One region of the Gluconobacter sp. Dm-74 genome, then DNA from elsewhere that is predicted to be linked to it. Evidence: predicted binding sites of a transcription regulator. Region 1 holds the regulator's gene; the other holds the start of a gene.
What was found. The regulator LexA, encoded in region 1, represses DNA repair genes until DNA is damaged. The targets are predictions, from matches to a motif close to TGTTCTANNTANGTTC.
Positions count from the first base shown of each region.

Region 2: JK208_RS07080 (putative DNA modification/repair radical SAM protein) is a predicted target of LexA. The motif match lies at 856-871, and genes of this name have one in related genera.

Region 1 is NZ_JAERLX010000002.1:70,849-75,810, reverse strand. It holds gene JK208_RS03535 (septum formation initiator family protein) at 1-104, shown strand, start outside; gene rpmG (50S ribosomal protein L33) at 189-356, opposite strand; gene lexA (transcriptional repressor LexA) at 660-1,379, shown strand; gene JK208_RS03520 (hypothetical protein) at 1,434-2,042, opposite strand; gene pgsA (CDP-diacylglycerol--glycerol-3-phosphate 3-phosphatidyltransferase) at 2,145-2,747, opposite strand; gene uvrC (excinuclease ABC subunit UvrC) at 2,838-4,775, opposite strand.
Region 2 is NZ_JAERLX010000003.1:337,166-342,127, reverse strand. It holds gene JK208_RS07080 (putative DNA modification/repair radical SAM protein) at 1-851, opposite strand, end outside; gene JK208_RS16070 (flagellin) at 1,030-2,538, shown strand; gene JK208_RS07070 (flagellar biosynthesis regulator FlaF) at 2,674-3,096, shown strand; gene JK208_RS07065 (M1 family metallopeptidase) at 3,213-4,962, opposite strand, start outside.

The DNA of each region.
Region 1 (4,962 bases):
CGCTGGACGCTGATATGCTGGATGAGCGTGCGCGTGCCACGATGAACCTGACGCGCAGCGGCGATCTGGTTGTTCCTTACGGACCGCATGACAAGCTGTTCTAAGCAGTAGTTAAAACGAACAGCTCTCAGAGCATAAAAAAAGCGGCCCGAAGGCCGCTTTTTTTATAAAGACTGCTGGATGCAGCCTTACTTGATCTTGGCTTCGCGAAACACGACGTGCTTGCGTGCGACCGGATCGTACTTGCGCACTTCCATCTTTCCCGTAGCGGAACGGGCATTCTTCTTCGTGACGTAGAAGTAGCCGGTTTCAGCTGACGAAACGAGCCGGATCTGAATAACGTTGCTCTTTCCCATGATACCCTCGGGCTTTCGCCATAACTTATGCCGCTCGAAGGTGTCGATGCAGCATGTTGATCTCTAGATTTGGCGCACCATGCTGATTTGTGGCCCGCAGGTCAAGACCTTTGCGCACGATTTAGCGGTTTTCCTGTAGTTTCAAGGAGTTTGAAGCTTAAAAATTCTTGCTGGATAACTCTGTCGGTGCGTCTCTTTGCTTGAAGGGCAACAGGTGGGAACCTATAAGGAACAAATGCAGGATGCCCGTCATTCTGTGTCCTGTTCTGACCTGCCTCCGCCGAGGCGCATGGGAGCGCCTGTATGCTGACCCGTAAGCAGCACCAGCTTTTGCTGTATATCGACGATCATCTCCGCCGCACGGGATATTCGCCCTCTTTCGATGAGATGAAAGATGCCCTCGAACTACGTTCCAAATCGGGCATCCATCGCTTGATTTCCGCTTTGGAAGAACGTGGCTTTCTGCGTCGGCACCATCACCGTGCACGGGCGCTCGAAGTGCTGCGTCTGCCCCATATGGGTACGGAAGCTCCTGTTGCCGCTCTGGCTCCGGAAACCGGTTTTGTCCCGGCTGTTCTGAGCCAGGGCGAGACGGGCCTTGATGGAGCCTTCTCCGAAGCCAGTGTCGCCAATGATCGTCAGACCGTCAGCATTCCTCTTTATGGTCGTATCGCAGCGGGTTTGCCGATTGAAGCCATGCAGGACGACAGCGACAGGATCGAAGTTCCCATTTCGCTTCTGGGCACCGGAGAGCATTACGCCCTCACGGTGGCTGGCGATTCGATGATCGAGGCTGGAATTCTGGATGGAGACATCGCCATTATTCGGCGACGTGAGACGGCCGAAAATGGACAGATTATCGTTGCCCTCATTGATGGACAGGAAGTGACGCTCAAAAAGCTACGCCGTCGCGGATCAATGATCGCACTGGAAGCTGCGAACCGGGATTACGAAACGCGCATCTTCCCAGCAGAGCGTGTGAACATTCAGGGACGGTTGATCGCCCTTTTCCGTCAGTATTAAAGACGGACGCCTGATATGGTAAAATGCTGACGGCTCTGGTCCGTCAGTAGACCCTCATTGTGTGGGAGGTAAGGTTGTTCCGTGAATGACCTTCACACTTCCGTCCGGGCCGATAACTGTGCTGGTGCCATCTCCGTTAGGAATGATGATGGCCTTGCTGGGGCTTTTGTTCAGAAAGCGGGCCGCACTGTCGGGAACTGACGAAGGAAGCGTCGGAATAAGATGGCTACGGTCGTGTGACACACCCTGATGCGTATCGGCACCTTCCCCGACTGACAGGCTCTGGCCCTGCATGAGTTGCGGGCCGGAGGCTCCAAGAGCGCCCTTGCCAGCGATTCCGCCCATGAAGTTTTCGTCAAGTGCAGCACCGCCAAAGTAGGTCGCCGGATCGCCGAGAGCGTGGCTGAACGTACTGTTGGGGTTTTCGACATCCTTGAGCGTCGGGAGCGGTTGTGGGGCCCCGGGCCAGATATTTCCGCTTTCGGGAAGAATTGGAGTTTCGGAGTATTTCTCACCGCGGGCGCGATGAATATTCTCGCTGTCACCATGAGGGCCGTTCGGATTATCGAGCGCCGTCCAGACCATCGTGTCGCGGATATACTTGCCCATGCCTGAACAGCCGCTCAGAGCGAGAGGTAGTGCCAGCAGAGCGGTCTTCCGCATTTCTTACTCCCACGAGGTCAATCCATGACCTTTAGCGGTCCTTGTAACGGAGCGCCAGATGAAGACAGTCGAAGAACGCTACAATTCTTTCGCCTTATGACCTCAGAAGCCGATTTTGGATGATTTACGGGATTGTCCCGCCATGATGCGGGCTAACCCTGCGGTCAGATATCCCCAGCCGCTGATGACGGTCGGAATGACCGAGAACCAAAGGAGGATTCCGCCAATCAGCGTTGCCGGCAGAAACGAAAGCCCCAGCATTCCTGCGGCTCCATCCCCACCGATCAGAAAACCGATCGCCACCATCTGGATACCGGTCTTCCATTTCGCCAATCGCGTCGATGGAAGCGTCTCCCGCTGGGACGCCATGTATTCCCGCAAGCCGCTGACCAGAATTTCGCGGATCATGATGATGATCGCTGCATAGAGCGAGTAGACAGGCAGTTGCGTTAGCCCTGCCAGAGCCAGCAGAAGTGATCCGACCAGAAGCTTGTCTGCGATTGGGTCCATCATCCGGCCCAGCTCGGACAGCTGCTGCCAGCGACGGGCCAGTGCTCCGTCCAGATAGTCCGTGATGCATGCGGCCGTATAGAACACGCAGGCGATCACATTCGCGGTCGGTGAATGCACGGAGAGCAGCACGACCAGTACGGGAATGGACGCGATACGCAGCAGTGTCAGAATGTTTGGCAGATCTGTCAGCATCACGCTCAGTCTAGAACAGTTTCCCTCATACCGGTATGCGCCAATGTGTCCGCGAAAGATGTATTTTTCGTGTAAATCGTCGAACGGGTCTCAGGGGCTGCGATGATCGGTTGAGGCTTTCTGGACCCATTCAGGATGGAAATGCCCATATATGGCAGTTGCCGTGCTCGAACTGATGCCGGGGGCGCTTTCCAGCTCCTCAAGACTCGCCTGTCTGACCGATTTTGCCGAGCCGAAATAATTGAGAAGAGCCTTTTTCCGCGCGGCGCCGATTCCTGGCACATTATCCAGTTCGGAGCTGCGTAAGCCTTTCGAGCGTCCTGCCCGGTGGGTGGTGATCGCGAATCTATGCGCCTCGTCACGCAGTCTTTGCAGATAATAGAGAACCGGGTCTCTTGGAGGGAGCTGGAAGGGCGGTTTTGTCTCTGTGAAGAACCATTCCCGTCCGGCATCCCGGTCCGGCCCTTTGGCGATGGCCACGATCGGAATTCCGGTAACGCCGATATCGGCCAATACCTTTCGCACGGCATTGAACTGCCCAAGGCCGCCGTCGATGAGAAGCAGATCCGGCCAGTCCTCCGGCCGCTCTCCGTTTTCCGGTCGTTTCCCGAACCGGCGTTCCATGACTTCACGCATCATGCCGAAATCATCTCCCGGCGCGACCGGACCCTTGATCCCGTATTTGCGGTAAGCACGTTTGTTGAAGCCTTCAGGGCCACCGACAACCATCACGCCATAAGGCGCCTGTCCCATGATGTGGGAGTTGTCATAGGTTTCGATGCGCTGTGGCGTTTCCGGAAGACCGAAGACCTCCGCTACCCCTTCGAGAAGTTTGCGCTGTCCGGTATTCTCGGCCAGCTTGCGCTCCAGCGCCTCCCTCGCGTTTAGAGCCGCGTGTTCGACGACGTCTTTTTTCTCCCCCCGTTGTGGCCTGAGGATTTCGACCTTCTGTCCGCGCCGGATGCTGAGGGCTTCTTCGACCAGATTCAGCTCGGGAATTTCGCAGTTCGCCAGAATTGTGGGCGGGGGCGGTTTGTTGTCGTAGAACTGAATCATGAACGCCGACAGCACGTCTGCTGCGGTCTCTTCCTCTGCATGAGCCGGATAGAATGCCCGGTTGCCGTTATTGCGGCTGCCCCGGATGAAGAACACCTGAATGCAGCTCTGACCGGCTTCCTGCCAGATTGTCATGATATCGGCGTCATTGATCGATGCCGGATTGACGGTGCTGGAGCCCTGAATGCTGGCAAAGCCTCGGATCCTGTCCCGGATCGACGCGGCTCGCTCGTAATCCATATCCTGCGAGGCCTGCTCCATCTCGGCAGCCAGGCGCTGTTGCAGGTCCGTGCTGTGTCCCGAAAGGAACTGCCGGGCCTCGTCAACCAGTTTTGCGTAGTCAGGCCCGGAAATACGATCCACACAGGGCGCCGAACAGCGTTTGATCTGGTACAGCAGGCAGGGCCGCGTCCTGCTGTTCAGCACGGCATCCGAACAGGAGCGGAGCAGAAAGCTGCGCTGCACCAGATTGAGCGTCTGGTTGACGGCCCAGGCATTGGCAAACGGCCCCCAGTAGGTCGCGCCCTTTACGGGTTTGCCGCGCTGTTTGGTGATTTGTGGAAACTCGTGGCTTTCAGTCAGCATCAGCCACGGATAGCTCTTGTCGTCACGCAGCAGGATGTTGAAGCGCGGCTTCATGCGCTTGATGTAATTCGCTTCCAGAAGCAGGGCGTCTGCTTCTGTTTTCGTGATGACAATTTCCATCGAAACCGTCATCGACACCATGCGCCTCAGCCGCTCCGGAAGCTGATTGATGCGGGTATAGGATGAGACGCGTTTTTTCAGGCTCAGCGCCTTGCCGACATACAGCACCTCCCCTTTCGCACTCAGCATGCGATACACGCCAGGGCTGTATGGTATGGTCTTTAGGGCCTCGCGGATCGCCTCCACACCTTGTCTTTTTTCCGAAGAAACAGTGGGTTCGTCATGGTCGTCAGGCCGGTCGGAGTTCTGGGGAGGAAGGTCGGTCATCGGGCTTCTTCAGTCATCCACTGAACCTGTGGAAAAGTCTGTGGGCTGGTCTGTGACAGAATCATGAAAGCCACGGTTTGCCAGACCTGCCATCAGATTGCCTAATTTTTAATCATATTTTGTAAGTTGTTGAAAACAGTCACTTCTTACTTTCTTCCTCCCTTCCAAGAAGCATTTTTGGAAGGGA
Region 2 (4,962 bases), on a different contig from region 1:
TGATAGAGCCTGTGTTCGCGCTGAAGCGGCGGACTTTTCGCAGGCAACAGAGCGGACGCATCGGGGATGGGGCTGAAGGCAGAGTAATAGACGCGCCTCAGACCATAAGAGCCGTAGAGATTGGCGCTGCTGGCCAGAATATCCTGATCGGACGCTGCATCCGCCCCCACGATCATCTGCGTGCTCTGCCCCCCCGGCGAAAACCGTTCGGCCCGGCGTCCGGTATGACTACGGTCCTTGCCCGCATCAATCTTCAGCCGCATCTCCCCCATCGCCTGCCGGATACCGCCCGCTTTTTTCTGCGGCGCATACTGCTCCAGCCCCGCCACGGTCGGCATTTCCACATTGATCGAGAGCCGATCCGCATAGCGCCCCGCCTCTTCCAGCAGACGCGGCGACGCATCGGGAATGGTCTTGAGATGGATATAGCCTCGAAACCCGTGCTTTAGACGCAGGTCCCGCGCCACCTGCACAAGCTGCTCCATCGTGTGATCGGACGACCGGATAATGCCTGAAGACAGAAACAGCCCCTCAATGCAGTTGCGCCGATAGAACTCCAGCGTCAGCCACACGACTTCCTCGGGCGTAAAGCGGGCGCGCTCCACATTCGAGGACGACCGGTTGATGCAGTAGGCGCAGTCATAGACGCAGAAATTGGTCAGCAGGATCTTGAGCAGCGACACGCACCGCCCGTCCGGCGTATAGGAATGGCAGATCCCGTTTCCGGTCGTGGACCCAAGCCCCCCGCTCCTTGCGGAGTCCCGACGCGTCGAACCGCTCGACGCACAGGAGGCATCGTATTTCGCCGCATCGGAGAGAATCGCCAGTCTCTGGGAGAGTGTTTTCTTCATGTCATGTTCTTATTTCGTTCCAGATGACGGAACGCAAGAGAAACCGTGAAATTAACCTGTTGTTTCCCGGTTTTTCGTTATTTTTGAAGGACTTTTTTTAACGGAACCGATTCAGCTTCCGTTAACCACTCCCCCCTATCCTGAGGCCGCAAACCTGCACCGACGGAGAACCGATTCAATGTCATTGTCCATCAATACGAACACCGCGGCAATGGCCGCACTCCAGAGCCTGAACCAGACGACGGCCGACCTGAACAAGACCGAAAACACGGTCTCCACCGGCAAGTCCGTCAACACGGCCTCTGATAATCCTGCGATGTACTCCATCGCCCAGAACATGACCGCCCAGATCTCGACCCTGTCGGGCGTTTCCACGGGCCTCCAGTTCTCCGCTCAGGTGCTGAACACGGCAACGACCGGCCTGTCGAGCATTTCGAGCGCTCTTCAGTCTCTTGCCACCACCATCGGCACGAACACGACAGGCGTCGACAACTCGACCCTGAACGAAGCCATCACCAAGACACTGGCCTCCATCGACTCCGCCGCTACGGGCGCGAAGTTCCAGGGCGTGAACCTGCTCTCCGGCCAGACGGGCAACGGCACGACCTATACGAGCCTGTCGACCGCCATGGACGCGCAGGGTGGCACGTTCACGCAGAACGGCTTTAACGTGACCTCCGCCGGTCTGGGCCTAACGAACCTGAGCATGGAGATGTCCGGTTCTTCGCTGGCTCTGGGCAGCGCCGGAACCAGCAATGCGCTATCGGTTAGCAGTGCTTCTGCCTCGGTTCTTCAGCTAAAGAATACCGTAGCTGCCGCCACCACCCCAGCACCCACCGCAACCAACCCATCTGTCACCTATGATTTCGTAGCGGATGATCAGACAGGCTCAACCAAACAGGGCACCGCCCTGAGCATGGTGAGTGCTGCTATCGGCGGAGACGGAACAACCGTCTCGCTCAACTCCGATGGTACCCTGAACAGCACCGGTACAGACAAGATCACGTCTCAGACAACAGCGTCGGATGGATCGATTACCTACTCCCTGACCGATGGGAAGAGCATCGTTCAGTCCAAGGATGGCAACGGCAATTCTGTTTACACCGTCAACACAGCCTTCGACGCCAACGGAAACGCAACGACCAAATCCGTCATTACGGACGTTGATATGTCTTCCGCAACATCACTGACGGGCGGCTCTCCCGCGAGCGCACAGAGCGTTAAGCAGGTCGATCTGCTGACTGATGCCATGGAATATCAAGGCTTTGGTGTTTCCCGCGATTCCAGCAACAACCTGACGATCGCTGGAAATTCTATCGATGCAACCAGCACGCAGCTGAGCACGTCCACCGCTGGCAAATTTACTGCACCAACCACGACGGGCGTAACCGCAACCGCCGTCACCGGCGCATCCGTTGTCAGTGCCGTCGTCCAGGCTGCGATCTCCAGCGTGACGCGCACGGCGTCTTCGATCGGTTATTCCAGCACGACGATCTCCAACCTCCAGACCACGACGTCCAGCCTGTCCGACGCCCTGACGACGGGTGTTGGCGCGCTGACGGACGCTGATCTGGCTGCCGAAAGCGCCAAGCTGACCTCGCTTCAGACGAAGCAGCAGCTCGCCGTTCAGTCGCTGTCGATTGCGAACTCGCAGTCGTCCACCCTGCTCAGCCTCTTCCGCGGCTGATCAGGTTTCTGAAGGGTGCCGGTTCATCCGGCCCCCTTCAGACTCCCCTGCCAATACGCAGGACTACTTCAGAAGCCCCTTGCTTCCTCCCCCAGAGGCTTTTGAAACAGTCTTTTCCGAAAGGAGTTTGCCGTCGTGACCTATGCAGCCTCACAGTATCAGAAACAGTCCGGAAGCTATCTGTCTTCGCGGGAAGTCGAGGTCATGGCGTTCCGGCACGTCAACACGCTGCTGACGCAGGCAAAAGATCATGACAAGAAGGTCGCGGCGCTGGCCGCCAATCTGAAGCTGTGGAGCATTTTGTCCCTCAGCGTCGAGAGGGTCGATTGCCCCCTTCCGGCCGTTCTGCGCGACGATCTTCTCAAGGTCGGATCGTGGTCCATGCGGTATTCCAACGCGGCCTTTAATGCCCCGAAGGACCTTCAACCCCTCGTCGATATCAACAACGACATGATCGAAGGACTGTCCACCGAGCCCGCGCCTTATATCGCAACGCCCTCCGCGTCTCAGGCCTATGCCGGCTCGGCCGCGAAGTCCTCTCTGGAACTTGTGGGCTGAGAGTTTTCGACCGCAAAGCAGCCCCAACTAAATAAAGGGCGCCGGTTCAGCCGGACGCCCTTTTTTCATGCTCCAAAGTCCGGGCACACGAAACATTCTCGTGTGCCCCGGTGGCCTCAGGGCGTAATGGCCAGTCGGTTGTCGGAACGGTCAATATCCGGGATGACGTGATCGGGGTCCAGCGTTACGGCCTTGAGGCCCTCATGAACCGGCAGCGAGACCACAATATCGCTGCTCTGGCGCCAGGCTTCCGTCGGGATGCGAAGGTCTTCCGATTTTCCGTCCGCATAATCGGCACGCAGAACCACGGGTAGCGGCAGCGCCCCGTAATTGCGGACCTGTACGGTTGCGGGCTTTCCAGCGTCGTGATGGACGGTTCCCAGTGCATAATCCGGGGCGGCATTGGTGAAGTACCAGCCGCGCCAGAACCATCCCAGATCCTCACCCGCTTCGCTGCTCATCAGGCGGAAGAAATCCGACGGAGACGGGTGTTTGTAAGCCCATTCAGCAATATAGCGCCGGAAGGCCGCGTCGAAGCGGACCGGACCGAGGATCTGTTCACGCAGCAATTTCAGACCGTAAGCGCCTTTGAAATACGTCACGCTATGACGATATTTTTCAGACACACCATCGGCGGCGGTCATGAGAACCGGTGCATCCGGATCGGTCAGGACCGGGACGATATCCTGCGCGGGATTGCCGGTTTTGGGAGCGAATTCGGAATCACGCTTTGGAGCGAACTCACCATTATTAAAGTGATCGGACGCATAGACGTCGATGAACGTGTTGAAGCCCTCATCCATAAAGGCATTACGACGTTCGTCCGTCCCCACGATCATCGGGAACCAGCCGTGACCCAGCTCATGGGTCGTGATCCAGAAAAGCTGCGGATCGCGGTCGCTGATGCCGTCAAAAACGATGCCCGGATATTCCATGCCCGCACCATGGCCGCCCAGATTGATGGCGTTCGGCCAAGGGTATTCGAACCACTGCGACGAGAAATATTCGATGGCGTGTTTGACGTAATCCGTTGAGCGGTCCCAGCCATGCGGCCCGATCCCTTCCCGCGGATAGACCGACATCGCAAGCCTCGGCACGGCATGATAGTTCGTCCAGGGCACGACGGGCGGCAGGTTGATGCGCGCAGCATCCCAGACGAACGCTGGTGAAGCGGCAAACGCCACGTCGCGCGTGTTCCGCATCCCGTAATGCCAGGTGACCTCGCCACTCTGCTTCAGATGGCTTTTCGGATCGGTGATGTCATCGAGCGTGCGGATCATGACGCGCGCATCGCTCTGCGCGGCCTGTGCAAGACGGTTCCGCTCGACGGGTGTCAGGACCTGCTCAGGGTTCAACAGTGCGCCGGAGCCTACCAGCGTGTAGTTCCACGGCACCGTTACGCTGTAATCAAAGCTGCCATATTCGAGGAAAAATTCCTGCCCCAGATAGGGCAGCGTGTTCCAGCCCCGACGGTCATCATAGACGCTCAGGCGCGGATACCACTGCGCGACTTCATAGATGTCGCCTTCGCGGGTCGGCGTAACAGCGGTACGGCCACCCCACGGACCGGGGATTGTGTAATGCCAGTCGATTTTCACGAAAGCCACGCCATGCGGATCGATCGTGCGGGGCAGCGTGAGCTGCATCCGCGTGTCGGAAATGAGCGGCGTGACGTCCACTTCGCGGCCACCCTGCACGACCGAAACGTGTTCGATCGTCATGCCGTCGGTATGATCTCCCGTCATCATGTGGCTGCCAGGAATGGCGCCGACAGCAGCGCGCGTGTCGGCGCGGTAAATGTTCTGATCAAGCTGGAGCCACAGGACATCCAGCGCCTCGGGGCTGTTGTTGCTGTAGGTCACGGTT